DNA from 4 places in the Pontibacillus yanchengensis genome. Region 4 is predicted to be linked to each of the others. Evidence: riboswitches for the same ligand, from Rfam matches in the RefSeq annotation. Region 4 holds a riboswitch; each other region holds the start of a gene.
The links. A riboswitch is a leader RNA that binds a small molecule or an ion and turns the genes downstream of it on or off. The one in region 4 is predicted to bind S-adenosylmethionine.

Region 1 (8,183 bases), on a different contig from region 4:
CGGTCGGAAAAAACTTCACTCGCTGTGCGGAGGTTAAGGTTGTTTCCGGCATGATAAAGCTCAGTACCAGCAAGACCAAATAAAATAAGATTGGCATCAACATTATAAACTGCTTCAGCAATTGCAGCTGATAGCTCTTTATTTTGTGCGGCCATATTATAAAGAGCACCATGCGGTTTAACATGTTGCAAGGAAGAACCTTCTGCTTCAACAAAAGCTTTTAAAGCTCCGATTTGGTACATTACGATTTCATATGCTTCCTTTGGAGAAATGTCGATGGTGCGTCTACCAAACCCAACCAGGTCATCAAGTCCGGGATGTGCACCTACACCAACTCCATGCTCTAGAGCCAATTGAACCGTTTTTCTCATTGTAGAAGCATCTCCGGCATGAAATCCACACGCAATGTTAGCGGAAGTAACGTATTGTAAGAGTTCTTCATCATAACCTTTTTTGTATGTTCCAAAGCTTTCCCCCATATCGCAATTTAAATCAATGATATTCATTGGAATCCCTCCTGGATTGATTTTAAATGTATGCCTTGCGCTAATTGTTGTAGGTTTGATTCTCGCTCAAGAAATAGTTTTTGTGCCTTCTCAAGTGAAATCTCTTCGAAGGTGATGGTGGTTCCTGGCTTCATTTGAGCTAATACTGGTAAATCCACGGTAGCTACTTGTGCTATTTTAGGGTAGCCGCCAGTTGTTTGTCTATCTGCCATAAGAAGTATAGGTTGTCCATTACTAGGTACTTGTATGGTGCCAAATGCCACGGCTTCTGATTTTAGCGAGATTTCTTTATTTAATGTTAAAGTAGAACCTTCTAAGCGATATCCCATACGATCCGATTGACTACTTATAGTGAATGATTCAGAGAAAAGGCTTTGTTGACTTTCTTGAGTGAATAAGTCATATTCTCGCCCTTTAATGATTCGAATAGGGTGAAGGCTATTGCTTTGAAACGGAGCAGCAAATTCTGAAGCCACATACCATTTCATTTCTAGAAAACGTTCATCATTAGTTGTTTGTTCTTCTAGTTCCTTTATTTTAGTCTCAATAATAGGAGAGGGGGTGCCTATGCTAAGGTTGTCTTGAGCTTGTAAGGCGCGTCCTTTAAATCCACCTATACCAGCCCTGAGATATGTTGATTTACTCCCCATCACTTCTGGAACCTGGAATCCCCCTGCTACAGCAAGATAAACTCGACATCCTTGCTGGGCCTGACCTAATGTAAGTGTGCTCCCTTTTTTTACAAAAATAGGACTCCATTGTTTGATTGGGCTATCATCAATTCTTGGAGATAAATCACCGCCACACAAAGCAATAATAGTGTTTTGTTCAAATACCAGCGTAGGTCCTAGCATGGTTATTTCTAAAACTACTTCATGTTCACTGTTACCTACAAGCAAATTTGCAATACGGGGGGATACAGGATCCATGACACCGCTCATAATGACACCATGCTTTTGATATCCAATACGTCCTTGATCTTGAAGGGTGGAAAGGAGACCTGGCTTTTTTACATAAATCATGCCTCATCCTCCTTATAGGAATCAAATTCTTGTTTCGTAATAGGTTTAAATCTAATAACATCCCCTGTTTTTAATAAGGTTGGTGACTCTGATTCAGGTTTGAAAAGAGGGAGGGGGGTGCGGCCGATTAACTGCCATCCTCCAGGTGTTTCTATTGGGTAAACACCAGTTTGGTTACCAGCTATCCCTACAGAACCGGAGGGTATTTTAAGTCTTGGGTTATCTTTTCTGGGAGTGGCTAATGCCTCTAGCATACCCCCTATATACGGAAAACCTGGAGCAAAGCCAATCATGTACACCAAGTAGTTCCCTTTTGAATGCAAATCTACAATTTGTTCTTCAGATAGGTTGTGATAATCAGCCACATAAGGGAGATCGGGTCCTAGTTCGCCGCCATAACACACAGGAATTTCAACTGTACGTCCAACTTCTGAATAGTTTTCCTCAAGGTTATCAAGGTATGGTTTTAATTGGTTTACTGCATGTTCATAAGGTGAGGCAGAGGTGGTTTGATTCGTTTTTGGTAAAACGAGCAATGGGTTGTAAAAGATAGTTACAGTTGTAAAGGCAGGTATGTATTCCGTGACCCAATCAAACGGATGTTGATCTAGGAATGCTACTACACTTTGTACGAGGTTATGAGTGGCAAGGGTGATTTCATTTCCTAATTCAATTACAATGGCGTGATCTCCAAGTGGAGTAAGTGTATAATTCACCATAGGCCTCCTTTATATTGATATATTAAGAAAATTCTTATTTTTTACTATGTTATATGACTAGTGTGTTTAGTTCAAATGAATAACGGAATGTAAGGTAAGGAAAGATTACTTTCCTTAAACTGCTTTTAGTAATAGGAGGTTACATTGTACTTAATCTTTATAAAAGTGTAAAAAAACCTGCTATACAATATAGCAGGCGGATAGACGTATTATTTTCGTTTGAAGCCTTCCTGTTCAAGGTAATCAATAGCCTCATTATAAGTAGGGAATGTACCGTCGAGCATTTCTCCAGCATAAATATTAAATAAACCAAAATCATAAACCAACGTAAGGGTTTGATTTTCTACATTAATAAATTCTTCTTCAAGATCATCCCATTCATCTTCTGGTAACGTTGATAAGGAATCAATGGATGCTCGTACAATATTTTTTAATTCCTCTTCTGAAAAATCACGTATATTGACCATACCACGGTCATCAGTTTCATAACCATCTACATATTCCGCATAGACAAAGCCGTTTCCATTAGGGTGTAAATGATAAACTACATTTTTCTTATCCATGACACTTTCTTCAAAATGATAATTAACTCGTCCTAGTGATACTTCTTTACGTTCAAGTTCTGGGAAATTGTCTATAATGTCTAATTTTTCTTCAAAAGTAAGCATGTTGCCTCCATAAATATGTAGTATTTTTTGTCATTATAACATTGTAATTCTTACATTCAAAATGGCAAAAAGTTTTAATTTTGATGGGCTAGGGAAAAGAATGTTCATAAATTATTGTATTGTTGTTCTTGAAGGAGGATTATGGTGGTATTAAAAGGGGTAAAATTATCTGATGTATCAAAGATTTCCATTTCACTGATACTCGGAGGGTTTGTAATTATAGGCGTTTCTTTCTACTTTTTTGCAGAATTGGCCGAAGAAGTGATGGAGAAAGAGCCTTTAATAATAGATAAACTAGCAATAAATATGATGAATAATATACAACAAGCCTGGCTTGGTAATGCCTTTGGAATGATTACGGAAGCGGGTTCAGTACTGTGGTTGTCGATAGCTTCTGGGTTGCTTTTGGTTTACTTGTTATTTATTTCTGATAAAAGTAAATGGGTAAGTGTCTACTTTTTAGTCAACATGTTAGGGATAAGCCTTTTAACAAAGGTTTTAAAATTAGCTTTTGAGAGAAAAAGACCCGATATTTTAGAAAAATACGATGGTACAGGGTTTAGTTTTCCTAGTGGACACTCTACGGGGGCTATTGTCTTCTATGGGTTTGTTATTTATATAGTGTTTATTACAAATATGAAATCAAGTGTGAAATGGATATTAAATAGTTTTTTAGGTCTACTGATTTTATTGGTGGGGCTAAGTAGAGTATATGTAGGTGTACATTATTTTAGTGATATACTTGCTGGATTTTCATTTGGACTAGCTTGGTTGCTCATATGCATATTAGCATTAGAAGTGACTTTATGGAGACAACAAAGACGGCAAAAGAAAAAGCAAGAGGCCTTATTTAGCTAAGGTTTCTTGCTTTTAGTTTTCCTTTAACAATTTTGTTTCTTCTTTCAGTTGATTTACATCATATTTTTTACCTATTTCTCGTTTCATGAACAGAGCAAGTCCTGCTAATGCTACAATTAATATGCTTAAAATAATAAGACTTTGAGGTTTTAAAGATAGCAAACTAGATCCGAAAAAACCAAATAAAAATGAGCCAGGTAAAGTACCAACAAGGGTTGCAAAGGTGTATTTCCACCACTTCACTTCAACTCGTGCACATATATAGGTAACTAAATCAAAGTTCACACCTGGTAATAGGCGTATCATCAAGACTGATTTAAATCCGTGTTCTTCAAGGTCTTTTTTCAAAGTATATAAATTTTGTTTTTTTTCGTCGCTGATTTGAATTTCTTCAAGAAAATAACGAAGAACGAGTAGTGAGAGCAATGAACCTAAAACAGTACCTGTAACAATATATAATGTACCCATATACCGCCCAAAAAGTAATCCACATGCAACAGCAATTATGGATAGTGGTATTAAAGTGAAAGGACGTATGATAAAGATTAATATAATGACAACAGGTGCCCATATACCAAAGTTTTCTACCCAACTTTCTATGTGGTCAGGTTTAATATGAAGAAACATTTTATTTACAAAGAGCATGCCACCAGCTACGACTAACAAAATAATGATTTTCCATAAAAAGCTTTTTAAACTACTGTTCACTAGAATCCCTTGCCTTTCTTAACTGGGCCAATTGAAATGTTTTATAATCGGTCTATCCCCTAAAAATGATAGGTTAAAACTATGTAAATCTATTCTTTAGTAGGGAGGACACTTGTCCTAGGGTTCTATTATGCATACAATAGGTGAAGGGTACTATACATATATTATGAAAGGAAGAGAATACATGAATAATGAACAAACCATTCAAGTAAAACAATACGAAGAATTGTACTCGATTCAAGCTGTAAAAGGCCAATCCCTGTTAGCTTCTGCATTTGAGCAAGAGGTTCCGTTGGATTTCAAGTGTCAAAAAGGGAATTGTACTCGTTGTAGAGTAGAACTACTTGACGGTGACGATATCGTAAACAATCCTACTCCTAAAGAACATGAAAAATTGGAAGAGGAATTGGAACAAGGATATAGACTTGCTTGTCAGACGGTTCCATTAAAATAATCGGTTTTTTTCTTCTAAATCACAACTTATTACAATACATAAACCCCTGACTCAACAATAGTATGGTCAGGGGTTTATTATGGGAAAAATCACTATGAGGTATTATTTTCTATAGGTAGATATTTTGCTATCCTTCACCAATTTAAGCTCTTGTACGATAGTGAGTATTATGAGATTTTAATGTGTCATCTGATCCAAATAAGAAATGTTTCTCCATGTTTGGAGAGTATTTGGAATTAATAGCTTCACGACCGACTGTTTCTGCAACTTCCCGAAGCATAGTAGGTGAAGCTCCACAACATAAACCAAAATAATTTACTCCAGCATCATAGGCTTCTTTCGCCCAGTTTGCGATTTCATAACGGTTACAGTACAACGGATCAAGTGACGTAGGGAATGTAGTTTCCGTTGGTAAATGACAAGAACAACCACCGTCAGGTAAATTGAAGAATGTTGGATGTTCTTCCGTTGTGCGATAAGGCACTGGTAAAGCCGCTACAAAACCATCGACAGTTTCTCTAATTTTATCTACAAAAGGTTGCATTGTAGCTGGGCCTCTAAAGCAGTTCATCCCTACAACAAGAGCTCCGTTTTCTTGAAGCTTCTGACAAGCTTCATCCACTTCATATCCATCTCTCATCTTATTTTCACCCATTACTCCAAGGGTAATTACAGCAGGTAAGTCGTGTTTCAGAATTTCTTCTAAAGCAATTTGGGCTTCTTCGTAGTAATAAAATGTTTCACCATTCACAAAGTCTACGCCTTCTTCTTTACACCAAGTAAGCATTTCAGCGAACATGTTACGAACTTTTTCTTTAGATTCTGGGTCCTCAGGGTCAAATAAATTTGTGTTGGAAACGTTCCCAGCTACAAGAGCTTCTTCCGTTGGATGTTCCTTTGCAACTTCTTTAGCAAGACGTATAGCTTCTCGATTTAGTGGTTCTAGTAAATCTTCTTTTCCAATAATACGCATTTTTTCTCTATGAGCATTATAGGTGAATGCTAATACTACATCAGATCCTGCATTCATGTAGTCACGATACGTTTGTTTCAATGCTTGAGGATTTTCTAATGCTACCTCAGGAACGAAAGAACCTGCTTGTAAATAACCTCTTCTTTCCAGCTCAAATAAATAACCTTCTCCGCATACTACGGGACCTTCTTGTAAACGTTGCTCAAGTGTACGTTTCATTGTTTACATCCTTTCTTTTTATCTCTTGGGTGAAGAGGGTATGAAAAAACCCCCTTCATAAGAAGAGGGTATATGTATATATGCCTCCTCTTATCTTCCAGATTTTAAGAATCTGTAGGATTTAGCACCTTTTTCAACATCGTTCGGATGAAAGGTTGCCGGGCTTCGCAGGGCCTATTCCCTCTGCCACTCTAGATAAGAGATATTCTTTTTATTTAATTTCGTAAGTTGAATTATAAAACAGAACTTTACCTTGGTCAATCGTTTTTTAACTCTTTTGAATTTTATATACAATATTAGCACGAATGTGTAAAATTATGGATGGATATAGTGGGGGTTACAATCCAAATTTGAGAGTGTAAAAGACGGTGAATCGTCTTAATTTTATAGAAGTGTGATGTATATATCATATGCAAACACCTTGGGGAGGGGAAGTTTTGGTACAACTTTTTAAGTTATTAGGGTATTACATCGTCGGACTAGTAGGTAAAAAGTCGCTCCAGTGCCACATAATAAACTTCATCCATATGTACGAGTTCATACCGTTGAATCCCTTACCAAATCTTGATAGGATAGTATTAGTAGGTAACTCTAAATAAAGGAGCTATGCAATATGGATTTTAATATATTTATGGAAGATGTTGTGACGCAAGCTCGTACGGAGATTGAACAAGCAGGTTATGAGCAATTGACTACTCCAGAAGAAGTAGATGAAGCGTTACAACGTAAAGGTACTACATTAGTAATGATAAACTCAGTATGTGGATGTGCTGGTGGAGTAGCTAGACCTTCTGCTGCACATGCTATTCATTATGATAAACGCCCTGATCACCTCGTTACAGTGTTTGCAGGTCAAGATCGTGAAGCAACGAATCGTGCACGTGAATACTTTGTAGGATTCCCACCATCTTCCCCTTCTTTTGCTTTTCTTAAAGACGGAGAGATTGTAACAATGGTAGAACGTCATGATATTGAAGGATTTGATCCTATTCAAGTAGTAGGTAAATTGCAAGGCATTTTTGATCAACATTGTGATGAAGTATAAATAGGGATGGGTCACCATCCATAAATTGAAAAAGATGGTCTATTGGCCATCTTTTTCGTCATTCTATAGGGGAAAATATTAGTTGTTAGATTATTATAAGGAGATTGAGATGTGAAAATAGGATACCGTACATTAAAAACGGCAGTTGGAACTCCTGTTGCTATTTGGTTTGCTCAAATGCTGGCTTTAACCAATTTTGCTTCTGCAGGAATTTTAACGATACTATGCATTCAAAACACAAGAAAACGTTCTATTGTAAGTGCATCTTCTCGATTCGCAGCATGTATACTTGCAATGGTTTTTTCGTTTATTATCTTTGAAACAATTGGCTATCATCCATTGGCAATAGGTATTATGCTTATTTTATTTATTCCTACCACCGTAAAATTAAAAATAACAGAGGGTATTGTCACAAGTTCGGTTATAATTTTGCATTTATATGGATCTAATGATATTAACGGAGAAACATTGCTAAATGAGTTGCTTTTAATTGTTGTTGGGATTGGCGTAGCCTTAATACTAAACTTGTACATGCCTAGTTTAGAAGGAAAACTTCGAGAAAAACAAACAGCGGTTGAAGAGAATTTTCAACGTATATTACAAGAAATTGCTGTATTCTTACGCTCAGGTGATCAGAAGTGGACAGGAAAAGAACTAACAACTACAGCGAACTTACTGGATGAAGCGAAGGCACTTGCATATCGAGATGTGGAAAATCATTTGTTACGTGGGCATCATCAGTATTATCATTACTTTCAAATGAGACAAAAGCAGTTTGAACTTCTAGAAAGAATGCTACCGTTAATCAGTAGAATTAATCAAACCTCGGATCATGCTACCATCATAGCTGATTTTTTTGAAGAATTATCTCAGAATGTTCATCCGGGAAATACTGCTGTTTTATTTTTGCAGCAGATTAAAGAATTACGTCATGAATTTAAACAAGCTGACTTGCCACAAACAAGAGAAGAATTTGAAACAAGAGCGAGTTTATTTACATTATTAAATGAG
Region 2 (8,183 bases), on a different contig from region 4:
TACCCTTCACGCCTTCAGGTAATATCTTCGCTACTCGACCTAACAAACTTTTAACAGTGCCTGGCATAGAATCAAACATTTTCAAGGATTCTGGTTCACGATAAATGTTATATCCACCGAACAGTTCATCTGCACCTTCACCCGATAAGACAACTGTTACATGCTTTCTTGCTTCACGGGCCACAAAGTACAATGGTACACATGCTGGGTCGGCCAGTGGATCATCCATGTGCCACATAATTTTTGGTAACTTTTGAATATATTCTTCAGGTGTAATAGTGTACGAAATATTTTCTACACCGAGTTTATCGGCAGTCTCTTTTGCTACATCCACCTCAGAATATCCATCTCGCTCAAACCCTACAGAAAAGGTCTTGATATTGGGATTAAATTCACGTGCCATCGCAACAATAATGGAGGAATCAATTCCACCTGACAAGAAAGATCCTACAGGTACATCACTTCGCATATGTACATTAACTGAATCATATAGGACATCCTGAATTTGCTTAATCCATTTCTGTTGTTCCCCTGATACCTGTGTAAACGTGGCATGAAAATAACGATGGAAGTCGATGGATTCGCTTGGTTTTTTAACGAAATAATATCCAGGCTCCACCTTATGTATGCCATCTGTTAGCGTCAATGGTTCGGGGACATATTGGAAACTTAAATAATGCTGTAATGCTTCCGTATTGACAAGCTCATTTTCCTGTAGAAGCGTAATACTTTTCTTCTCAGAAGCAAAATATGTCTCCCCATTTTGTTCACTATAAAATAACGGCTTTATGCCAAATGGATCACGTGCACCAAATAGGGTTTGTTCTTGCTTATCCCATATTAATATAGAGAACATGCCACGCAAGTAGGAAAAAGCTTGTTCCCGTTGATCACTGAACATCACCGCAATGACTTCCGTATCAGATTCTGTTTCAAACGTGTACCCCTTTTTTTGAAGAGACTCACGTAATTCAACATAGTTGTAAATTTCACCATTAAAAACCATCCAATACCGTTCATCCTCATAACTTAGCGGTTGATGGCCACTCTCAATATCTATTATACTTAATCGACGAAAACCGAAGGATACATGTTCATCATGGTAATATCCCTCATCATCTGGTCCTCGATGGGTAATAATATCATTTCTTTGTTTAAATCTCTGCTTCCCCTCTTCATCTAAAGGAGAAGGCATATGTCGTATAACTCCAATAAAACCACACATACGAAGGATCCTCTCTTTCTGGTCACATTCCTGTTTAAGTTTACCACAAAAGCATTATGTGGGAAAACAAAGTTATAACAAACTAGAGCGAAAGTGCCTATTTTTAAGTGGTACGAATAGCTAAAAAATATCTAGGTTCTATACTTTCAGTAGGTACTTTAAAGCTAGACTTTATCCCTTCCTAATCAAGTCCTTTCATTAAACATTTTTCCCATATAAAAAACTGACCTTCCAAAAGAAGAGGTCAGTTTTGAGTTTATTTCCTTACTTGTTCCATTAATTCTGAAGCTTTATCGGTTTTTTCCCATGGGAATTCTACATCTGTACGACCAAAGTGACCGAATGCTGCCGTATCTTTATATATAGGGCGGCGCAGATCAAGCATTTTAATAATACCAGCTGGACGTAGGTCGAAGATGTTTCGAACAGCTTCTACCAAGGCTTCCTCAGATACCTTACCTGAGCCAAACGTATTAATAGAAATGGATACAGGTTGAGCAACTCCAATGGCGTAAGCAAGCTGGACTTCACAAGAATCCGCAAGTTCAGCTGCTACTATATTTTTAGCTACATAGCGCGCGGCATAGGCTGCAGAACGGTCTACTTTGGTAGCGTCTTTACCACTAAAAGCACCACCACCATGACGAGCATATCCACCGTACGTATCTACGATAATTTTCCGCCCTGTAAGACCTGCATCTCCTTGAGGTCCACCAATTACAAAACGGCCCGTTGGATTGATGTAATATTTTGTTTTGTCATCTAATAATTCTTTTGGAACAATGGGATTGATTACCTGTTCTTTAAGATCTTCTGTAATTTGTTCTAATGTGATTTCCGGATGATGCTGGGTAGAAATGACGATGGTATCAATTCGAAGTGGTTGATTGTTTTCATCATATTCCACTGTTACCTGCGTTTTTCCATCTGGACGTAAGTATTCTAGTGTTTCATCCTTACGAACATCGGATAATCGTTTGGCTAATTTATGAGCTAGAGAAATTGGTAATGGCATATATTCAGGTGTCTCATTACTAGCATATCCAAACATAAGACCCTGGTCTCCAGCCCCAATATTTTCAATTTCCTTGTCCGTCATTTGACCTTCACGAGTTTCATATGATTCGTTTACCCCTTGTGCTATATCAGCTGATTGCTCATCAATAGCAGTCAATACAGCACAAGTTTCAGCATCAAAGCCGAATTTTGCTCTCGTGTAGCCAATCTCTTTAATGGTATCTCGCACAATGGATTGAATATCAACGTAGGTATTCGTTGAAATTTCACCGGAAACCAATACTAAGCCTGTGGTTACAGTTGTTTCACAAGCAACTCGTGCATTTGGGTCATTTTTTAATATTTCATCTAAAATCGCATCAGAAATTTGGTCACAAATTTTGTCTGGATGTCCTTCTGTAACAGATTCTGATGTGAATAAGCGGCGATTTGCAGCCATCCCCTCAAACTCCTCCTTTAAAACAATGAATTGACACGGAACTCATCACCCAGCTGACTTTATAAGAAACAAACCTTTATTTCTTCCTTACTCTACTAAGTAACAGTAGCTATCAAACCTAGATATAATGAATAATAATATAATCGTTTGGTAAACAATGTGCATATATAAAAAGAAGCAGAAAGTGTAAACATTACTTAAAGAAGTCTTTAAATAATGCATGTGCATTTTTGCATTAGAAAAATACGACGTCTCACTATTCCAGTAAAAGTCGTTACCTTTTTTATTACAATATTCCTTTAAGAAAGGGAACTTTTCTAAAGTAAAATAAAAAATCCTTTCCCGTTACTGAGCAAAGGGAAAGGGTCCTTTCGCTCTTATCGTTCAAGGTCAATACCTTGCATCAGGTTAGCACCATTTCACTATATGCAGTGACGGTTGCTGGGTTTCCTTGGGCCTGTCCCTCCACCAACTCAGGATAAGATAGTTTCCGTTCGCGAACAATCATAACGTTTTGGACCTGGTATGTCAACTAGTGTGGGGATTTTCCCGGGAGATACAAAGCAAAACACCACTAGCTAAAGCCAATATTCAAATCAATGTAAACATAAAGTTTGAATTATATAAATAGTGTGGACTAATGAGATAAATGTGTTATACTATTCTTACATTAAAAACGACTTGTGACTCTCATCATTTTTATGTTTGTATTATTTTAGAGTCCACTCAGTTTTTACCTTTATTTGCTTTTTCTCGTCTTCATGACGATGTTCCCATTATTTTAAAAAGGCAGGTTTTGTTCGATGAGTACGGTAAATCAAAAGTCAAAGCTGACTGATCTGTTTGTACAGGAAACAGTTATGAAAAACCTTTCTGTCGCAGAATTAGTAGAAAAAATATTGTTTCGTAAGGAAGGGCGACTAACAGCAACAGGAGCCATCCAGGCGGAAACAGGTCGATACACAGGCCGCTCCCCTAAGGATAAATTTATCGTAGAAGATGAAACCTCCGAGGAGGAGGTTGATTGGGGTAGTGTGAATCAGCCTATTTCTGAGGCAGTTTTCGAAGGTTTATACGAAAAAGTAATGCACCATCTCGGAGCTCAGGATGAGATTTATTCCTTTAAAGGGTTTGCTGGTGCTGATGAGCAATATCGCCTGCCCATTCATGTCCTAACTGAATTTGCATGGCATAATCTTTTCGCACAACAATTATTCATTCGTCCAACGGATGAGGAACTTGCCAATCATGAAACCGCATTCACCGTTGTGTCTGCTCCTACTTTCAAAGCAGATCCAGCAGTTGATGGTACTCATTCTGAAGCATTTATCATGGTTTCCTTTAAACACCGTATCGTGTTAATAGGTGGTACCGAGTATGCAGGAGAAATCAAGAAATCCATTTTCTCTGTCATGAACTATTTACTACCTCAACAAGATGTACTACCAATGCACTGTTCTGCCAACGTTGGGCAAGAGGGTGACGTTGCTTTGTTCTTTGGTCTATCTGGAACAGGAAAGACTACTTTATCAGCCGATTCGCACCGTCGCTTAATAGGCGATGATGAACACGCTTGGTCGAATCGTGGAGTCTTCAATATCGAAGGCGGTTGCTACGCAAAGTGTGTGAGCTTAAGTCGAGAAAAAGAACCACAGATTTATGATGCCATTCGATTCGGCTCAGTCCTTGAGAATGTTGTCCTCGATGAAGAAACAAGAGAACCTGATTACGAAAATACATCTTTAACAGAAAACACACGTGCTGCTTATCCGATTGAAAATATCGATAACATAGTTCAGCCAAGTATTGCTGGACATCCAAACACAATTGTGTTCTTAACAGCTGATGCTTTCGGGGTACTGCCACCGATCAGTAAGCTAACAAAAGAACAAGCTATGTATCACTTTTTAAGTGGATACACAAGTAAACTAGCTGGAACAGAACGAGGTGTGACATCCCCTCAAGCTACTTTCTCAACTTGTTTTGGTTCCCCATTTTTACCATTACATGCTTCCACATATGCGGAGATGTTAGGTGAAAAAATCGATCAGTTTGATGCAAATGTGTACCTAGTTAATACAGGGTGGACTGGTGGAGCATATGGAGAAGGAAGTCGAATGAAGCTTTCTTATACCCGTGCTATGATTCAAGCTGCTCTAGAAGGTGAATTAAATTCCAGCGAGACTGTAATAGACGACATCTTCGGTCTTAATATCCCTACACATTGTCCTGGTGTTCCAGATGATGTATTAATTCCGAAGAAAACATGGAAGAATGAATCAGACTACCAAGAAAAAGCAAAACATTTAGCTAAGAAATTCCATGAGAATTTCAACAAATTTGATGGGGTTAGCCAAAAAATTCGTAACGCTGGCCCAACATATAAGTAACACCAAATTTACTCCCTCATCTCCTTTATATAAAATGGCTAGCCCAAAAAAGGGTTAGCCATTTTTTATTCTTTAAGCCATTCTGCTAGCTGTTTCACGGTACGTCGATTAATGGCTGGAGGAAAATAATGATCAAGATTATGAAAAATCCAACTCGTCACAGGCTTCCCCTGTCGCTGCAGCACGTCTTCTAGCTTTTCAGAATGTTCCACCGATACATTTTGGTCATGCGCTCCATGGATAAGGAGAACAGGACTCTCGATCTCATCCATTTTAGATAAAGGCGTTCGTTGTTCATATCGCTCTGGGTATTTATTAGGTGTACCTCCTACGACTCGCTTCAACATCCTACGAAGGTCTTCACGCTCCCAATACGTAAGCTCGATATCACTTACTCCACCCCAGCATACAACTTTGTGAATATTAGGAACCTCCAAAGCCGTCCAGAGTGCCATAACCCCACCTCTTGAAAAGCCAAACACATTGACCTCTCCATTAACTTGAGGGTGATTAAAAAGAAGCCTAGCTCCATTATGACCATCTAAGCGGTCCCGTAGTGCAAAGTCTTCGCTCCCTTCCCCTCCCATATTACCTCGATAACAGGGAGCAAATACTACAAATCCATAGGAAGCAAATTGAATGATTCGACCTATTCGAACCTTTCCAACATTCTTAATCCCCCCACGTAGATAAAGAAAACCAGGATATTGCTCCCCATCATTGGGCTCTACCATAAAACCCTTCACTTGTAACCCATCACTCCAATATGTAACAAGCGATACCGTTAACCTGGGATGAGGAGATGGGTAGCGTTGCTTTGAAATAATTGTAGCGTCTTTCATAACTATACTTCCTTTCTAGGCAATCACACATTTTGCACAAGAGCATAAGCTATCATAGCTTTTGATACTTATCTTACAGGAGGATGACCTCGAATGAAAAAAATGCGTCTGCTTCTATATTTTTCGTTAGCTCTGATGGTTCTATTCCCACTCGCATCTTGTGGCAATGAACCAACAAATATTCGAGTAGCCGAAGTAACACGGTCCATATTTTACGCCCCTCAATATGTAGCATTAGAAAAAGGTTTCTTTGAAGAAGAAGGATTATCCGTGGATTTGAAGACGACATGGGGTGGTGACAAAACAATGACCAGCTTATTGTCAGATGGTGCTGACGTAGCCCTTGTAGGCTCTGAAACATCTATTTACGTGTATGCAAGAGGTGCAAGTGATCCCGTTATCAACTTTGCTCAGCTCACCCAAACAGATGGTACATTCCTCGTTGCAAGGGAAGAACAGCTTGATTTCGAATGGGAGGACCTAAACGACAGTACCTTCCTAGGTCAGCGTAAAGGTGGTATGCCTCAAATGGTTGGAGAATATGTGTTGAAGCAAAAAGGGATTGACCCTCAAAATGATTTAAATTTAATCCAGAATGTAGAATTTGCCAATATCCCAAGTGCCTTTGCCTCAGGTACAGGAGACTACGTTCAGCTATTTGAACCAACAGCAAGTATTTTTGAAAGAGAAGGTAAAGGGCATATTGTAGCTTCATTTGGAACAGAATCTGGTCATGTACCTTACACTGTTTTTATGGCAAAGGATAGTTTTATAAACGAAAACAAAGCAGATATGGAAAAATTCACTCGTGCGCTATACAAAGCACAGAACTGGGTGGAAGACCATAGTGCCGGAGAAATAGCAGATGTTATCCAACCATATTTTGAAGATACAGAACCTAAATTAATTGAAACAGTGGTGGATCGCTATAAAAGCCAAGGTTCTTATGCACTAGACCCAATACTAGATCAAGATGAATGGAACAACTTGAAAGACATTATGGATGCAGCAGGAGAGCTTCCTAAAGATGTAGATCATTCGACGTTAGTAAATACAGAAATAGCCGAGAAGATTATAAATGAATAAGGGGGGAGAATCATGGGTTTCCTTACCTTAGAAAATATTTCTCATCAATACTTCACTACTTCGAGCTATACAAAGGCTATAGAAGATATAAACCTTACTATTGAAGAAGGAGATTTTGTATCATTTCTAGGACCAAGTGGGTGCGGAAAATCCACGATTCTCTCCATTGTATCTGGATTAATAGCACCTACAGAAGGTAACGTATTTGTTAATGGTTCTCCTATTTCCAAACAATCAACAACCATTGGTTATATGCTCCAAGAAGATTATTTGTTTCCGTGGAAAACCATCCAACAAAATGTATTACTAGGTCCACATATCCAACGAAATGTTACGCAAGAGATAGAGGCAAAAGCCATTCATATTTTAGAAGATATGGGGCTAGGCAAGGTTGTGACGGATTATCCTTCCCAACTTTCTGGTGGAATGCGCCAAAGAGCAGCATTGGCAAGGACACTCATCACAAACCCGCACATTTTCTTGTTGGATGAACCATTCTCAGCTCTTGATTATCAAACTAAATTAAAACTAGAGAACTTAGTGGCTAATACATTAAAAAAGTACAACAAAACGTCCCTACTCGTTACGCACGATATTGGAGAAGCCATTGCTATGAGCGATTGCATCTATTTGCTTAGTGCCAATCCTGGAAAAGTAGCAGCAACGTTTCACGTACCCAGTCATTTAAAATCGCTAGACCCTTTTGATGCCAGGCAAGACGCTGACTTTAATGAATTGTTCCAAGAAATATGGAAGGAGTTGAATGCGCTTGAACACAACTCCTAAACAAGATCAACAACGATTTGAACATCACCTAAAACAGCTTCAGAAGGAGAAAAAGCACGTTTGGGCATGGCAGTTCGTTATATTCATTGTATTTTTTTCTATATGGGAATTATCAAGCCAATTGCAATGGATTGATCCATTACTTTTCAGTTCTCCATCAAGTATTGCCGATTTACTCTTCCAAAAAGTATCAGATGGATCCATCTTTTTGCACTTACGTGTGACATTACTCGAAACGATAGCAGGATTTATAATTGGAACTTTTATTGGGATTTTTCTTGCAGCAGTTTTATGGTGGTCCCCCCGTTTTTCAAAAATTATTGACCCTTATTTGGTTATTCTGAATGCAATGCCTAAAGTTGCACTCGGACCTATTATTATTGTGGCACTTGGGCCAG
Region 3 (8,183 bases), on a different contig from region 4:
TCGATTAATTCGATCTGCAACCGTTCCGGTAAATGGACCTAGTAAAGCCATCGGAAGTGCCAAGCATAATATAACAAACGAAACTTCCATTGGCGTAGCGTTCCATTTCATGCCAACCATCGTTATAATCGCAACAATACTTAACCAATCACCTAAACTAGAAATCAACTGTGCTGTCATTAAGGTCATAAATCGTTTATTTCTTAATAATGTCCTTTCCATATGAATCCCTCCAAATATAATCGACACCGATGTCGTTTTGTTAATCTTATTATACCGACACCGATGTCGATTTACAACCTTTTTCAAAATATTTACTAAAATTTAATGACCTTATTACATAGAATGGTGTGAAACTAAATAGCTTTAGTGCCGTATAAATTAGTCAAAATGGTTCAAATGTTGAAACTTACAGAAGGTTTTCAGTTACTTCTAAGATTACAGATAGGAGGGGATAGTATGGATGATTTTTGGATGATGCAGCGGTTTTAATTGAACTTCCTCTAAATTACTGGTGGACAGTATGTACGTCGCTAAGCGGGCGCTTGCGCTTTTGTTCTAATAAAGAGGAGAATACCACTTATTTTTATCTCATATGAATAGATATGAGGTGAGATATATGAAAATGAAACCAGAAGTCCATGATTATGGAACACTTACCTATCCAGATGATATGCTATCCATTATTCGTAAAGGATTCCCAAAAGTATCAGATCCGAAAAAGGTCATTATTATAGGTGCAGGTATGTCAGGGTTGGTATCTGCTTCCTTATTAAAAGAAGCAGGGCATCATGTGACAATTCTTGAAGGGAATAATAGGATTGGTGGAAGGGTTTATACAGTCAGAGAACCATTCTCAAAAGGAAATTATATTGATGTGGGTGCAATGCGTTTTCCGGATATACATAAATTAGTGTTTGAATACATAAAAAAATTTAACTTACCTACAAATGAATTTTTAAATGTGACAGACAACGACGTTCTTTATGTGAATGGTATTCTAACCACCATGAAAAAGTATGAGAAAAATCCAGACATCCTAAAGTATCCATTACCTCCAAATGAACAAGGGAAAACAGCTAGTGAGTTACTATTATCGGCTGTAGAACCCTTTCTATCCTTATACAATAGTCAATCCCCTGAACAACAAAAATTGTTAAGAAAGAACTTTGATAGCTATTCATTTGAAGATTTCCTTAGAGAGAATTTAATTGGGAATCGCCTTTCTCCAAACGCGATACGCTATATAAAAGTTGTATTAGGGATAGAAGGGTTTCCTGGATATTCATTTGTTGATATTTTATTAGATATTGTTAGCACTATTTTTAATGATGAGTTAAAGTTTTTTGAAATTACAGGTGGTAATGATTTATTGCCCCATTCCTTTCTTTCTTCACTAGGGGAAAATATTTATTGTGGACAAAAAGTTGAAGGAATAATCCAAAAAGAAGAAGGAGTAGTCGTGACCTCGAGAGATTTATCCTCAGACCAATATCATTCTCTAGAAGGGGACTACGTTATTACGACGTTACCTTTTTCGGTATTTCAGTTTGTTGATATATTCCCCTATGACACTTTTTCATTTAAAAAATGGAAAGCAATACGAGAAATTAGTTATGTTGACTCAGTCAAAATAGGCTTAGAGTTTAAACACCCTTTTTGGAAACAGCTAGGTATTGGAAATGTCATCACAGATTTTCCGACCAGATTTAGTTATATCCCAAGTCATAAAATTGAAGAAGGGAAACCTGGGGTTATGCTTGGGAGTTATAGTTGGAGTGAAAATGCAAATCTATGGAGTAGCCAGCCAGAACAAGAACGAATTCGTCAGGCCCTTCATGGGTTATCCAAGATATATGGAGATGTAGTGTATTCAGAATATCTAGCTGGAACCACCTTTAGTTGGAACCAAAACCCATTTGCAGCGGGTGCGTTCACTCTATATGCACCTTATCAGGAACAGGACTTATCTGAAGCTGTTTATGTACCTCAAGGGAAAGTTCATTTTGCAGGAGAACACGCCTCACGTTTTCACGGCTGGGTAGAGGGAGCGATTGAATCAGGTATCCGCACCGCTTATGAAGTGAATTATCGAATTGATTAATACAAGGCACCTTGGAGAGGGGGAGGGGATAAAATGTGGGGCTGGTTGGTCGATATTGTGATGAACAGTTGGTTAGGTGTATGCTTATTAGTTTCCATACCGATTATTCTGTTTAGTCTTGCATCAAGTAATAGAAAGCGTATGAATAAAGATATTGAGAAAGATCCATATGACCATCGTAAAAACCCACCTCCACCGCCTGGTGGAGGTGGGTTTTTATAGAGAAGTCCTTTGTAGGGGGGATGTAACAAGCACTTTTAAAACATGGACGTTATCTACATGATATTCTAGGGTTATCCAATAGAAAGGGGGTATCTCTATGAACATTTTAATGATTAATTTTCCAGCCGAGGGTCATGTTAATCCTACTCTTGGCATGGTAAAGGCTTTTACTGATAGAGGAGACGAAGTCCATTATTTAACAACTGAGAAAATTAATCATAGGTGGAATATTGGATTTAGTGGCTAATGATTTAGGCGTGAGTCTTGGAAGGGCTGGCTTTAGGGAAAGTGGAGGAGTTGAGCAAGCTCTACGGGAGATTGATGCGTTTATAGGAAAAAAGTAAAATGCAATAAAATAGTGCCAACCCCCCCACCGCGATAATGCTGTAGCGTGGTGGGGGTCTGGCACTTATTTTGTGGCAGTTATATTGTATTTGCGGGTTGATTTGTATAAGCTAGTGCTTGTTCGAAATCGACAATGAGTTCATCTGCATCTTCCAGTCCTACTGATAAGCGGAGTAAACCTTTTGTAATACCGCGCTGGTCACAATCATGATCAGGCATAGAGCCGTGTGACATATTTCTTGGATAAGATAGGATGGACTCAACTGCCCCAAGGCTAACAGCGAAAACGGGCAGCTTTAACCGTTCTACAAATTGCTCAACGGCCTGTTCATTGGCGAGTTCGAATGACAGAACAGCACCGCCATTTTTGGCTTGTTTTTGTTGAACTTCATAATATGAGTTTGAAGTCAATCCAGGATAATAGACTTTTGTAATAAGAGAATGGCCTTCTAAATAATTTGCTAGTTTTTCTGCTGATTCTACAGACTGCCGCATTCTAGCGTGCAGGGTTTTGATGCCGCGAAGGACCAGCCAGCAATCCTGAGGTCCTAAAATGGCACCGCATGAATTTTGTAAAAAACCGATTTGTTGGGCTAATTGTTCATCATTTACTACTACTAAACCAGCAACAACATCACTATGTCCTGCTAAGAACTTGGTGGCACTGTGAATAATAATATCCACACCAAGATCGAATGGTTTTTGTAACAAAGGCGTTAAGAACGTATTATCCATATACGAAATACAATCATGCTGTTTAGCAAGCTGTGTAACTGCTTCAATGTCTGTTACTTTTAACAGCGGATTCGATGGTGTCTCGATAAAAACAGCCTTCGTGTTCGATTGAAAGGCTGCTTTTACTTCATCAAGCTTGGTCATATCCACAAAGGTATGCTCGATTCCGAAACGAGAAAGGACTTGCGTAACAAATCGGAATGTACCTCCGTACACATCCTCGGTAATGAGTAGGTGATCACCTTTGGACAATAGCATAAGAGAACTAGACACCGCAGCCATGCCAGAGGCAAACGCGAAACCATGCGTGCCACCTTCAAGGTCAGCTATGGTAGTTTCTAGTGCATCCCGGGTTGGGTTACCGGAGCGAGCATAATCGTATTGACCAAATTCACTAATATCCTCTTGGTGGAATGTTGAAGCATGTTGAATCGGTACACTAACTCCATTGGATGTTTTGTCTACAGAATAATCATTGTGAAGTAGCTTAGTTTGAACAGAATAATTAGACATGTTGCTTAACCTCCGTTTGTGCTTTATCAAGAGCTTGTTGTAGATCTTTTGTTAGATCTCTATCATCCTCAATTCCTACAGATAAGCGGAGTAATCGATTATCTACACCATAACTAGAGCGTACTTCTTCTGGTATATCAGCATGCGTCTGAGTGGCAGGGTATGTGATAAAGGTTTCCACACCGCCAAGGCTCTCCGCAAAAGAAATAAGCTCAAAACTCTGAAGAAGGTATGGGACGAACTCCTCTTGTTGAACACGGAAGGAAAGCATGCCTCCATGACCAGGATAGAGAACATCTGTTACATTGGAATCGTTCTTAAGGAACTCAGCGATTCGTTTTGCATTGGTCTCATGCTGCTTCATACGAAGACCTAGTGTTTTTATACCTCTCATTAACAGCCAACAATCAAATGGGGATAATACGGCACCAGAAGCGTTCTGTTCAGCAGCCAGACTTTCACAGATGGCTTCATCATTGGCTACTACGAGTCCGGCGAGTACGTCATTGTGACCTCCAAGGTATTTCGTTGCCGAGTGTATGACAATGTCTGCACCTAGTTGAAGTGGTTGCTGTAGATAAGGTGTAAAGAAAGTGTTATCCACGATTAGAAGTAGGTTGTATTTTTTAGCTAATTTTGCAATGGCTTCGATATCAATTTGGGTCATGAGTGGATTAGTGGGTGTTTCGATAAATAGTCCTTTTGTCTTCTCTGTTACTACTTGTTCGAAATCTTCTGGCTCTGTGCTATTCACGTACGTAAATCCAAGGCCAAATTTTTGAAAGTGATTTTCGAAGAGACGGTAAGATCCACCATAAACATCTTGGGTAACAACGAATTCATCTCCTGGGGTGAAAATAGAGAAGACCGTTTGAATGGCAGCCATTCCGGAACTAAATGCAAATCCATCAAGACCAGATTCCAATGTAGCGATGGATTGCTCTAATAAATCGCGGGTTGGATTACCGGTACGGATATAATCATATCCAGTTGATTGTCCAATTCCTGGATGGCGGTAAGCAGTAGAGAGGTGGAGTGGTGGGGTGACAGCACCTGTTGTGGATTCACTGCGGTTCCCTGTTTGTGCTAGTTTTGTATCTAAATGATGACTACACATGTCGATCGACTCCTTTAGTATGGTATGAATGATAATAAAAAAAGCCCTTCCGAAGAAGAGCTTGATGGTCTCAAGTTTATCCTTCTTCTTATCTTTCAAGTGGACATTCATCCCACTTGCTGGAGGTAGCACCTCACCTAAATAGGCCGGTTGCTGAAGCTTCGACGGACCAGATCCCTCAGCTTCTCTGAATAAGAATGTTATGTGATTTGTAATTTATTTAATTACTACCATACAGCATTAAAGGATGTTACGCAATGAATGATTTTAGAAAATTTAAACTTTGGATAAATAGAGGAGGGGTGTGCTCGGAAATTCTATAATTTGCTCTGAATGCTCTCAGTCCCCCCTCTAAATCTCACTCCAGATCAATTCCCCTATAAAAAAGCCATCAAGGTATTCCCTCAATGGCTAATGTGATTTATTTTCGGTTTTCATAAACTTCATCAAAGCGTTGTGCTAAATCAAAGTCGCGGTTTGTTAGGCCACCTACATCATGAGAAGTAAGGGCTACAACGACCTCTTTGTACTCTAATTGTATCGAAGGATGATGGTCTTTTTCGTCTGCGATGGTGCCAATTTGTTGAACAAATTCTAACCCATCTTTATATTGTGCAAAAGTGTACACTCGTCCTATTTCAACTTCGTCTTTCACTTCCCATTGAGGGATATCCTCATGATTTTGCTTAATTTCCGTTTGAGATAATGTGCTCATGGTAATCCTCCTTATTAGGTATGGACTTCTATATATATTTTACCTTTTCATAAAAGAGTTAAACTAACCATAAAGTACCAAAGGGTTTTATGATAACTATGGAGAATATTATTATAGTAATGAAACATTAGTGATCTAGCTTAATAGGGAAGTGAATAAATGAGAGAATGGTTGAAAGTATTAAGGAAAGAAAAAGGATTCACCCAGGAATATGTAGCTTCCTTGTGTCATATTGATCGAGCATATTATGCTCAAATTGAAAGCGGTAAACGAACACCAAGTTTACAAATCGCTGAGAAAATAGCTGACATCTTATCATTTAATTGCTCAAACTTTTATGTGGATTATTTTATCGAACCATTACAAGCATCTTTGTCAGATTTACCTATTACATTTACACATTGTGATTTAGATTTAAAATATACATGGGTGTTTAACTCTCAGGTTGATTTTGAAGACAATTGGCTCATAGGCAAACAAATATACGATATAATGGATGAATCCTATAGTGACAAGTTAGTGGCCTTAAAAAAGGAAGTAATACGAACTGGGGAAATAAAAAAAGAGGTAATCGCGTTCTCCTTAAATGGAGAAGAACGTGATTATTTGACTTATGCCAAACCATTATATAACAAGAAAAATAGTATTGTAGGTGTAGCTACGGCAGCAATGGATATTTCAAAAGTAAAGTAAGTATAAGTTCTAGCGATTACATGTCTAGCTCCATCGCCCAGCGACTAATGTGCTTCCTCACCTCTGTACGACACATATATTTTCATGTTTCCTTTATCTCATACGGAATCAGGTGAAGTTCTGGGGTGAAAGAGGTTCGATTAAGACCGCTGCATCGTAAGCAACATCGAACCAACCCACGCCATGTGGGCCAAAGCATATATATCGCTAAGCGGGCGCCCCGAGTTTTTGTTCTTTATTCATTGATTTCTATATTTCGTTTTAACAATTCTTCCTCGAGAATAGTTAGAAATGATGCTTCGACGTCTTCGTTTTCTTTAGCTTCTTGATATGCTTTAATTAATAATTCATCTGTCAATTTTACGACCATTGGAATCCCCCCACAGCAACTTCTATATCTCTACTAATTATTATCTTGTACTACAAAGAACCTTTTTGTCATGTGGCTCATTTGTTACACAATAGAAACTTTCATCAATTTGTTTTATGAAAATAGTAATGAAAGTGGGTTGCTTAATATAGTATAAATAATACACTTGTGGGTAATGTCAGAAACTATTAATTACAGGACTTGAATATTTATGAAGATGATAGGTGCTGTAGCTCATTTACTGTAACAAATCGATATCCTTGATTTGATAATAATTTCAAGATTTCATTAATCGTATTTAAGCCATTATTAGTTTTATCATACATAGGGTGTAGTAGAATAATAGACCCTGTTTAATATTACTTTTTACGTAGTCAACTTTCTTTGAAAGTAGTATGAAGTATCCGGCTCTATATGAATTTCTTCTTTAGTATAGGAAGAGGACTTAAAAATCATAGGTTTATGAGAATAAGTATGATTCCCTAATTGATGCCCAGCATTGCTAATCTTTTCTCCGAGTTCCATATTTTCTTTGAGTTTGTTTCCTACTACAAAAAGGAAGCTTTTGCATTATACTTCTTAAGCAAAGGGAGAATGCCTTTTACATTTTCGGTAGGACCGTCATCAAAGGTCAAGGCGACAACATTCTCATTCATATTCACTCGATTGGTTAAGCCTCCAAAAAGCTGAAATGTTCTTGCATTCATCAATTCAAAAGTTCCATATAAACTTGAAGAAATAGCAAGTATGATCATGGTTATATTGAATAACTTTTTTCTCATTTGATTACCCCTTTTCTATGTTAGCTAGAATATTGTTCCTATTATTAAAATCGTATTCAAATTACATTGTTTATTCAATAACAAGCAAATGATAATTCTATGATAAAATAATAGTAGATTAAGATATGAGAGAGTTTTTAATCATATGAATACGCTAGGCTATTTAATGATTATATAGGGTCCCCTTACGAAAGAGGAGCTGTTCTTTCACTCAATACGCAAAAAGTTATCATTTGACGTAAATCTAGTGGGTGAAAGCCGAATGTCCCTTTTGATAGTATATATAGGAAACATGCGGAGATTTATAGTTATGAATCTAACATGTATATTAAAGACTTAGGAAGTAGACATGGCACATGGGTAAATAAACACCAATTACCGTGTTACGAAGAAAAGACTTTACGTGGGTACAATTAAGCTATCGAATGGATTCACGTTTAGTATTTAAATTAGAGAATCAAATTCTCCAGGAGCAAGAGTGTAAGTTCGACGCAAATAAGCAGGAGGTCTGGATAAGCAATACTTGCTACACATTCTCTTCTAAAGAATATAAATGTGTTGAAAAGAAATAAAGGACAATTTGTTTC
Region 4 (8,183 bases):
CAAAAGGCTGTTGAGATTAAACGAAATAGGTTATTCAAGCAGTTAGTAGAGGATGGACTTTATAAGCGAACGGATATACTGGAAAATATCACTCTGGCTCAGCTAGAAAGAGACTTTGAAAGGAGGCATGCCTATTTAGCAAGTAAAAATGGCTTATCAAACATAGAAGTCACAACTACCATGCAACAAGTAGAGTAAGTATCCTGATGTCATCTCTCCCGTCTCCAAAAGAAAGTATATGTTTGAGCTATTTAACCTGTTGAACGAAGAAAAACGCAAGCGCCCGTTTAGTGACGTATATGCTACGGCCCACACAACGTGGGTTGGTTCAATGTTGCTACGTGGGTAGCGAATTTAATCGAACTTCACCTGAATCCGTCGGAGATAAAGGAAACACGAAAACATGCGTGATTCGATGTTGACTTATCGTACAGAGGCGAGGGAAGCACACTAGTCGCTGGGCGCTGGAGCTAGACACGGAGGTGCTAACACTTTCTTTCCTACAATAAAAAGCTCCGCCTTATTTGGCGGAGCTTTTTACGTATGCGTAGAACAAAAACAAAAATTTTATTCTATTTCGTTATCGACAACGTTGAAACTCTCTACAACTTTTCTTAATTCTTCTTTGCTTACATTTGTAGTGAGCTGATAGTAGTAATCCTTCCATAGTTCAGTATCCTTTGGAAGAAATGTGTACTGGTAGGTCTCATGGAGACGTACTGCTTCTGTATCAATAAATCCAACGTAATTTTCCGTTTCAAATACTTCATTTACCTGCCCAAAGACTTCATCATATTCTCCCGTGAGAATATATTTCTGAACGTGCTGGATCATCCATCTATCACTTGCATGTTCTTGATAGATTTCAAGATGCTCCTCTTCACTTTCGTATGCTAAAAATAACGACCCATATTCCACTCGTAATTTAGATTGTTCCATACCATCTGGAACATATGTAGGCTCTATAATCGGGAATCCAGCCTTATCTCTAGCATCTGGAAATGAGCTAGCAGTGGCATCCGAACAACCCGCTAGTAATAATGCGATCGCTACGATGAATAGTGTTTTTTTCATTATGATGTCCCTCCAGCAAATCGATTGCTTTCTACCAAAATATACATTACTTTCCACTATAGGTCTAGTGGTAATCCAGGTTATTCCTGTCATGTTCTTATCATGTTCAAACCTTAATCATCCCTACTATCACCTTACTTCTCGAATTTATACCTTATTTCCTTTCATGTTTTTTATGAATGAGTATAAAAAATCCCGCCAATATTAGTTGGCGGGATTCTGCTACTCATGTTTTTATTGCTGAGAAATCGCTTCTTTACTCTCAAGCTCTACTGTATTACTGTTTTCGTTTTCGCGATTTACTGTCGTTACTTTAAGCGTTCCGTCGAACTTATCGCCTTCTTGGGTACTGAACGTAACTTCAATATCTTGATTTTCATCTTTACGATGCTCTAACATTTCGTATTGTTCTACGTTATTTAATGTTAGTTCACAATGCTGCTTTCCATCTACTTCTGTAATAATGTAGTTTCCGTGCGCGAAGCGAATCGATTCCCCACTTTTTTTCATATATACGTCTTTTAATTCTTTTTCAGCTGCTGGCATTCTTGATCCCTCCATTACAATTTCTTCTATACTCATTTCCTTTTTAAGGGATCATCAAACATTATTTTGATATCATATTTTGAAAAAGAGGAGCTTGTTCTCTCAAGAAATGATCAATGATTCTGTTGAAATAGACCGATTGTCTTGAAGGTAATTGATGAAATGCCTTAGGGATTTCTTGTAACGTACAAAAAGAGCACTGGTTATAAAATGGAATATGTTTTTTCATCCAAGTTTCTCTTGCACCATATAGCAGTAACACAGGGACCTTCACAGATGATAAACGCTCACTACAATCATAATGATAAGACTTATGATAAAACTCGTACCAAACTCGTGGATCTGCCTTCATCATATAATTCTTTAATACATTCTGAAATGAAGGGTGGTTGGTGTGACTTCTAGCGATTATATACGCTAATCTCTCGCGGTTCTTTCTGACAAGCCGCATACCTAATTTGTACTCTGCTGCTAGTAATAATGAATTCACTTTAGGGTAGCCTCCAGATAAAATCATAGCATGCGTGCGTTCAGGATAAGATAGCACAAAGTCCTGCGCCACCATACTACCTGCAGAGTAGCCACATATCACCGCTTTCTCCATTCCAGCATGATCAAGCATCTCTTTAATGTCTAAAGAAAAACCTGGGATGCTAACAGGATTGTCCCGTTTCGAAGACATACCATGTCCATTTAGATCGGGCAGTAATATCCGATACGACTGAGATAGATTCTCTTGATAAAGAAACACTTTATGCCCCATTCCTGGTGGATGTATAAAAACGATAGGAAGCCCCTCACCTAAATCTTTATAATAAATTGTCTTCTCTACCATGCACGTATCTCCTTTTAGCTTGATGTTAATGTACAATCAAGGGTGTTAGAACCAACACGATCTCATTGACATAACATACAACCAAGATAACTAAATAAAAGCGCAAGCGCCTTATCCATCCCCGCCATGCTTAAGGCAAAGCTTCGTCGTGGCGATTTTTCCCACAAAGAAGTATTGCTAAAGCTCCTGAGGTGAAGGCGCTAGAGCTAGACATGTGAGCGCCGAAAGTTATCCTTTCATTTCTACCATGAAAGGTTGGTTGTACCTCATGCTTCTACCGTTTTATCATAAGCAACTTTCCCGATTTTTATTAAATATGTGTGAATTAAGCTATGTGCAATTCAAACAAAATGGTGCGTTTCCTATACCTAAAGGGTTTAAGCTAGTGAAAACATTCAAGGCAACTACCCTTCATTCAAAAGAGTGGTTCGGCTTTATCATAGAATCTGAGCATTCTGTAATAATCGCTTTTCGTGGCACCCAAACAGAACCAGATTGGGTCGCAGACGCACAGGTTTTCCAAATACCTTACCCCTATGTTGACAATGCTGGGCTTGTTCATAATGGATTCTTATCTATTTATGAGTCGTGCCGCGATGATATTTTCCAAGCTTATCAACACATTCCCCCTCATAAGAAGCTCTATATTACCGGTCATAGTCTAGGTGGTGCCTTAGCGACGCTACATGCTTTAGATGCAAAAGGAAACGCACCATTCGCTCAGGTGATCATGTACAATTACGGAAGTCCACGAGTCGGAAATGATAATTTTACACAATCCTATACTACGCTTACGCCCCTGAGCATTCGTTTTGCCAATATGCATGACCTTGTTACCCAACTCCCTCCTACCGTTATCTACTGCCCTTTCACAAAGCAGCTTTGGTATTATTCACACATCCGTTCTCCAATGGAATTCTCCTTGCAAACCGATACCATCAAGGGAAACCACTCACTCACCACATATAGAAAAGGGATTGAAATCCTTTGACGCGGCGAGTATTTACCACATCAAGGCTTTCGTTATGAGAACAAAAGCTCAGCGCTCCCGGCTAGCGACGTACAAACTGCTGCCCACAGGAAGTGGGTTGGTTCGATATTGCTACGTGATGTAGCGTTCTTAATCGAACTCGAACTTCCGCTGAATCCGTATGAGATAAAGGAAACACGAAGAGCGCAAGCGTTCGATGTTGACTTATCGTAAGGAGGTGCAGGAAGTTTGCTCGTCGCTGTGCGCTGGAGCTGTACGTGGCCTCTATAACTTACTTAGTTATGCACAAGCCAACATTTTTATAATTTCGTTAGACAATAAAAAAGTTAGACACCTTAATAGATGCCTAACTTCCGTTTTATACATAACTCGAAATTGATTTCTTTTCTAGTTTCCTGCCAAGGTACGTAGCAAGTTCCAACATACCAAACTTATCCTTTTGCTCTTCTGCTTCTTTATTATAGTTCGTATTCGTATTCACATCATACGTGTACAGATTTCCGTTTTGATCTTGTATACATTCAATCCCTGCTACCTCAATATTATTTTCTAAAAGGAATTGTTCATACTGTTCGATAACTGGATCGTCAAAATAATCTAAGATCCTAAACTTAGGTTGCTCCTCCTTTTGTTGCGGCGTATCTTCCGTAGGGCAATGTAAATCTTCAATCGTACATGCATCAGCAGGGCAAAGCTCAAACCCTTCAGATGTATCAACACGAACCGCATAGATTAACTTCCCACCAATGAATTCACACCTCACGATATACGGTTCAGGTGCTTCAATATATTCCTGTACAAGGGTTATACCATCTACAGGCTCGTCAAATCCCTCGCTGTACACATATTGATGCAAGGCTTCTATGGAGTGAAACAGTTGAACGCCTTGGCCTTTACCTGCACGGTTATGCTTTGTAATAAAGGAAGCTCGATCTAGCTGCTTTGCGGCTTCTATGATTTGATTACGTCCCACTGCCGTAATCGTTTTAGGCGTTTGTATCTCTTGCTGGTTTAATGCCATATATTGATTAACCTTACTGACTTCAAGACGAAGAGCTCTGCTTCCATTGATTACAGTCCGACCATGCCGCTCAAGCCAAGCTAGCACCGCTTCAGCAAATTCTGGAGCAAAACGATGATTTCTTGTATGGGAAGAAGCACTCATCCTATTGTAAAACACACCTTCCGGAGGTTCCTCAGATAGATCAATCGTTCCATAATCCAAATGCCAGCTTTCATATGGTATGCCCAATTGGTCTAAACGATCTGTGAGGTGGACAGTCCATTCTTCGTTTTCGTGTAAGATATATACTTTACTCATTGTTGAGTCTCCTTTCTTTCCTGCACCCTTTTCTCTTCTACTAGAGGCATCACTTGCTTAGAGAACCGCTCCATTTCCTCAAGCTGAGGTGAACATTGAAGCAGTAGCAAATCAAGTCCAACTTCTTCATAAGCGATCATTTTATCTGCTATTTGATTAGGAGTTCCAATCAAATTTGGCCGTAATCCACGATTGGAAACCGAATAATCCAACATTTCCACCTGCTGTTCCAGCTGCGATTTACTTGTGAAGTCTTTGTAGCCTGCATAAGCGCTAGACTGTTTCAACTGCGTGATTCGATTTAACTCCTCAAGGGTGTCACGACAGATGACATAAGCAGCCATACCGAACGATTGAAACGGCGTTGAAGACACCTTAAGTCTCCGTTCTTTCATATCTCTTATTTTTTGTGAAATCTCGTCAACCGTCCCTCCGTGCATCACATAAGCATCACAATACTCAGAGATGGATTGTTTTCCTCGGGGACTTTCCCCACCCGCATAAACAGTTGGTGCTTGAATAGGTTTAGGCTGTAACTGTGTATCAGCGATTTGATAAAACTTCCCTTGAAAACTAAATGTATCTTGAGACCATAGCCCTTTTAAGACTTGTAAAAACTCATCTGTGCGATCATAACGTTCATCATGCTCTGTAAAAGCACCTCCATACTGTCGTGCTTCCTCTTGCCACCAAGCGGAAACTACATTTAACGTAAAGCGTCCATTACTAATATGATCTATCGTAGAGGCCATTTTTGCAGTAACAGCAGGGTTATGAAAATTTGGCCGAACAGCTGTCATGATTTCTATCGAATCCGTAACTGCAGCTAATGCTGCAGCAGTGGACCATGCTTCTAATGAATCTCTTTCAGGGCCCTTGATATCGTTTAAATACAGTTCTGCGATTAAGGTGGTGTCATACCCCCATTTTTCAGCCGATTGAATAACATTCTTCACATACTCAAATGTAGGAGTCATCTGTTCTTCATCTACATTCCGTAACTAACCTCCGAATATAGGGAGCCAAAATCCATACCTCATCATCCATTCCCTCTCCTTCACGACACCTATTATATTCCATTATTCCAATGACTTTACTCAGTATTAAACACTAACTTTTAACGTATTTCCTCATAAACATAAAAGCAGAGCCTCTCTCTTTTATGTAAAGAAGAGGGGCTCTGCTTTTATGTAGATCCCAACTCTCCCCATCTTCCAAGCCGCGTTAAGCTTGAAGGAATTAGCACGGTGTTCTGTTGCACAGAATCCGTTGCCGAGGTTTCAAAGGGCCAGTCCCTCCACCTCTCTGGATAAGAAGATTACGTTAATGATGCATAAGTTGTTGCCATATATACTACTAATCACCCGTCAATATGTCAAACTTATTGAATAGTTTAAATTTTTCGTAAAAAGTACTTAAAAAAATGAAAGCGTCTAACCTTCTTAAAATCTTTAACCTCTGGCGGGATTACTGCATATCCTAATAACAAAATATTCAGTATTTAAGGGGTGATCACATGTTATCTGTTCGGATGTTAAAACCGTTTTATGTGAAACACGAAGAAAATTGTATTCGCATTATGTTAGCCTATCAATACTTCTCTATCCACTTTGGTGATGACCTGTATCAATTCACTCCCATTGAAGGACGTGAAATTGTAGTTGATCGTAAAACCAAAAAAATCACCAATGTTAATGATGTGCTAGTTTTCCAAAAGGGGAAACATATGATGCAAATTACCATTCAAGAGCTATTGGATTTACCTGATTTCGTTACCCATGTCCACTCGATTGCTAGTCGATATTTGAATCGAAAAAAATCAATCAATATGAAAACAATTGATAAAGTGATTCTCGAACTAGAGCGAGAAAATGCAATGAGATTGATTGATCAAGCGTTAGACAAACAAGATGAGCCTGGCTTTATCGAGTTATCTTCCTACTTAAAACAACACTTTTAATCTTCTGAGACGTCAAAGTAAAGATTAGCATGATTACGACAGCCAGGATTGAAAGAGGCTTCACAATGAGGGCATGCGTATCCACTGTTCATATACTCGTGTATCGTTAACTCCTTACCACATGAACCACACAAAACTGCCTTCTTGTTTCGCTCTTCCACAGTCCACGTCTCAGCCTTGTGATTGGTGACCTCGTCATGACATTGATAGCAAGGGTAATAGGTATCGCAACACTTAAATTTAAGTGCGATCCTATCTACTTCCTTATGGTAATGTTTGCACCGAGTCTCAGCATCAATGTCTATCCCCTTTACTTCATGACCATTGATCTTCATTTTATTTCCTCCCGTTTAAAAAAGAAGGCGCGTATCTCTACGCACCTCCTCTTTTGAATGATAAAATCTGTTCCAGTGGGAGTTGTGTTGTACACTTATCTGCTCCACTTATCGCATAAACAGTTCTTCCACGTATGTTTCTGAAGGAACTTCCTGAATAAAAGGGCTCTTTTCCCCTAAAGAAAGAATGTGAAGTTCATGCATCGCTCTTGTACACGCGGTATAGAACAAGTTGCGTTCCAAATCATCTTTGTATTGCTCTGCTGATGCATTAAAAATAACAACAGCATCAAATTCAATCCCTTTTGCTAAGTAGGCAGGTATGACAATAAGTCCTTTTTCAAACGTATAGGTATCCTTATCCATTAGTCTAACAGGCAGATCATCTTTAAGCGCTTCGTATGCTTGTCGACTCTCTTCAGCTGTTTTACAAATAATCGCAATTGTTTCGTATGCTTTGTCTTGCAAGGAGAGAACCTTTTGCTCAACTGCTTCTATATGCTTCGCTGCATCCTCTACTTCGACAAGACTTGGACGCTCACCTTCTCGATTAAACGGTTCAATATCTTCTCCACCAGTTACAAGTCCTTTTGTAAATTCAATGATAGGCTTGGTTGAGCGATAACTTCTTAATAGGGTAAGCTTTTCTACTTCCCCTTCAGAGTGGAGTTCTTCTGATAATGGCGTTGGCGCATGGACATTATGGGCATAGATTGCTTGGTTATAGTCACCCAAAATCGTCATACGACTATAAGGGAAAAGCTTCTTCAAAAATTCAAATTGGAACGGAGAATAATCCTGAGCCTCATCAATAAATAGGTAGCGAATTTTCGTGTAGACATTCGTTCCCTTAAGCTGATCCTCTAGATAAAGATATGGCGTAACGTCTTCATGTAGGAGATGCTTCTCATCCAACGATGCCAATGTTTGTTGAATCATTTCATCCCATTGTGCTGGCTTATCATGTGGTTCAATGGAAAACAGAGCTTTATACACAGCGGTCATGTTTATAAATTCAAGATTTTTAATTTTATTTTTTATCGGCTTAATATACTTTCGGACAACAGCCTTCGATAACATTTGCTGCTCTAATTGAAAGTCATCAAAGGTATCCTGATTAT

Region 1: another riboswitch for S-adenosylmethionine. It lies ahead of GLW08_RS09635 (homocysteine S-methyltransferase family protein); the one in region 4 lies ahead of GLW08_RS13520 (LLM class flavin-dependent oxidoreductase).
Region 2: another riboswitch for S-adenosylmethionine. It lies ahead of metK (methionine adenosyltransferase); the one in region 4 lies ahead of GLW08_RS13520 (LLM class flavin-dependent oxidoreductase).
Region 3: another riboswitch for S-adenosylmethionine. It lies ahead of GLW08_RS04200 (methionine biosynthesis PLP-dependent protein); the one in region 4 lies ahead of GLW08_RS13520 (LLM class flavin-dependent oxidoreductase).

Annotation. Positions count from the first base shown of each region.
Region 1 is NZ_WMEU01000002.1:488,805-496,987, forward strand. Features, by position in the region: gene GLW08_RS09600 (LamB/YcsF family protein) at 1-506, opposite strand, end outside; gene GLW08_RS09605 (biotin-dependent carboxyltransferase family protein) at 503-1,528, opposite strand; gene pxpB (5-oxoprolinase subunit PxpB) at 1,525-2,247, opposite strand; gene GLW08_RS09615 (hypothetical protein) at 2,457-2,915, opposite strand; gene GLW08_RS09620 (phosphatase PAP2 family protein) at 3,057-3,773, shown strand; gene GLW08_RS09625 (VTT domain-containing protein) at 3,786-4,481, opposite strand; gene GLW08_RS09630 (2Fe-2S iron-sulfur cluster-binding protein) at 4,666-4,935, shown strand; gene GLW08_RS09635 (homocysteine S-methyltransferase family protein) at 5,078-6,127, opposite strand; SAM riboswitch class I at 6,215-6,329, opposite strand; gene GLW08_RS09640 (BrxA/BrxB family bacilliredoxin) at 6,741-7,172, shown strand; gene GLW08_RS09645 (aromatic acid exporter family protein) at 7,284-8,183, shown strand, end outside.
Region 2 is NZ_WMEU01000013.1:23,935-32,117, forward strand. Features, by position in the region: gene asnB (asparagine synthase (glutamine-hydrolyzing)) at 1-1,225, opposite strand, end outside; gene metK (methionine adenosyltransferase) at 1,482-2,681, opposite strand; SAM riboswitch class I at 3,056-3,166, opposite strand; gene pckA (phosphoenolpyruvate carboxykinase (ATP)) at 3,485-5,071, shown strand; gene GLW08_RS20560 (alpha/beta hydrolase family protein) at 5,137-5,913, opposite strand; gene GLW08_RS20565 (ABC transporter substrate-binding protein) at 6,007-6,999, shown strand; gene GLW08_RS20570 (ABC transporter ATP-binding protein) at 7,012-7,785, shown strand; gene GLW08_RS20575 (ABC transporter permease) at 7,769-8,183, shown strand, end outside.
Region 3 is NZ_WMEU01000001.1:861,852-870,034, reverse strand. Features, by position in the region: gene GLW08_RS04225 (MFS transporter) at 1-222, opposite strand, end outside; gene GLW08_RS04220 (flavin monoamine oxidase family protein) at 620-2,104, shown strand; gene GLW08_RS04215 (hypothetical protein) at 2,138-2,326, shown strand; partial or broken gene GLW08_RS04210 (macrolide family glycosyltransferase) at 2,424-2,558, shown strand; gene metC (cystathionine beta-lyase) at 2,750-3,919, opposite strand; gene GLW08_RS04200 (methionine biosynthesis PLP-dependent protein) at 3,912-5,036, opposite strand; SAM riboswitch class I at 5,122-5,234, opposite strand; gene GLW08_RS04195 (4a-hydroxytetrahydrobiopterin dehydratase) at 5,458-5,751, opposite strand; gene GLW08_RS04190 (helix-turn-helix domain-containing protein) at 5,911-6,444, shown strand; gene sda (sporulation histidine kinase inhibitor Sda) at 6,680-6,814, opposite strand; partial or broken gene GLW08_RS04180 (polysaccharide deacetylase family protein) at 7,024-7,596, opposite strand; gene GLW08_RS22375 (FHA domain-containing protein) at 7,876-8,013, shown strand.
Region 4 is NZ_WMEU01000004.1:193,814-201,996, reverse strand. Features, by position in the region: gene GLW08_RS13550 (hypothetical protein) at 1-198, shown strand, start outside; gene GLW08_RS13545 (membrane lipoprotein lipid attachment site-containing protein) at 568-1,074, opposite strand; gene GLW08_RS13540 (hypothetical protein) at 1,309-1,620, opposite strand; gene GLW08_RS13535 (alpha/beta fold hydrolase) at 1,682-2,455, opposite strand; gene GLW08_RS13530 (lipase family protein) at 2,724-3,446, shown strand; gene GLW08_RS13525 (ATP-grasp domain-containing protein) at 3,805-4,767, opposite strand; partial or broken gene GLW08_RS13520 (LLM class flavin-dependent oxidoreductase) at 4,764-5,807, opposite strand; SAM riboswitch class I at 5,972-6,083, opposite strand; gene GLW08_RS13515 (IDEAL domain-containing protein) at 6,284-6,727, shown strand; gene GLW08_RS13510 (CHY zinc finger protein) at 6,724-7,062, opposite strand; gene helD (RNA polymerase recycling motor HelD) at 7,171-8,183, opposite strand, start outside.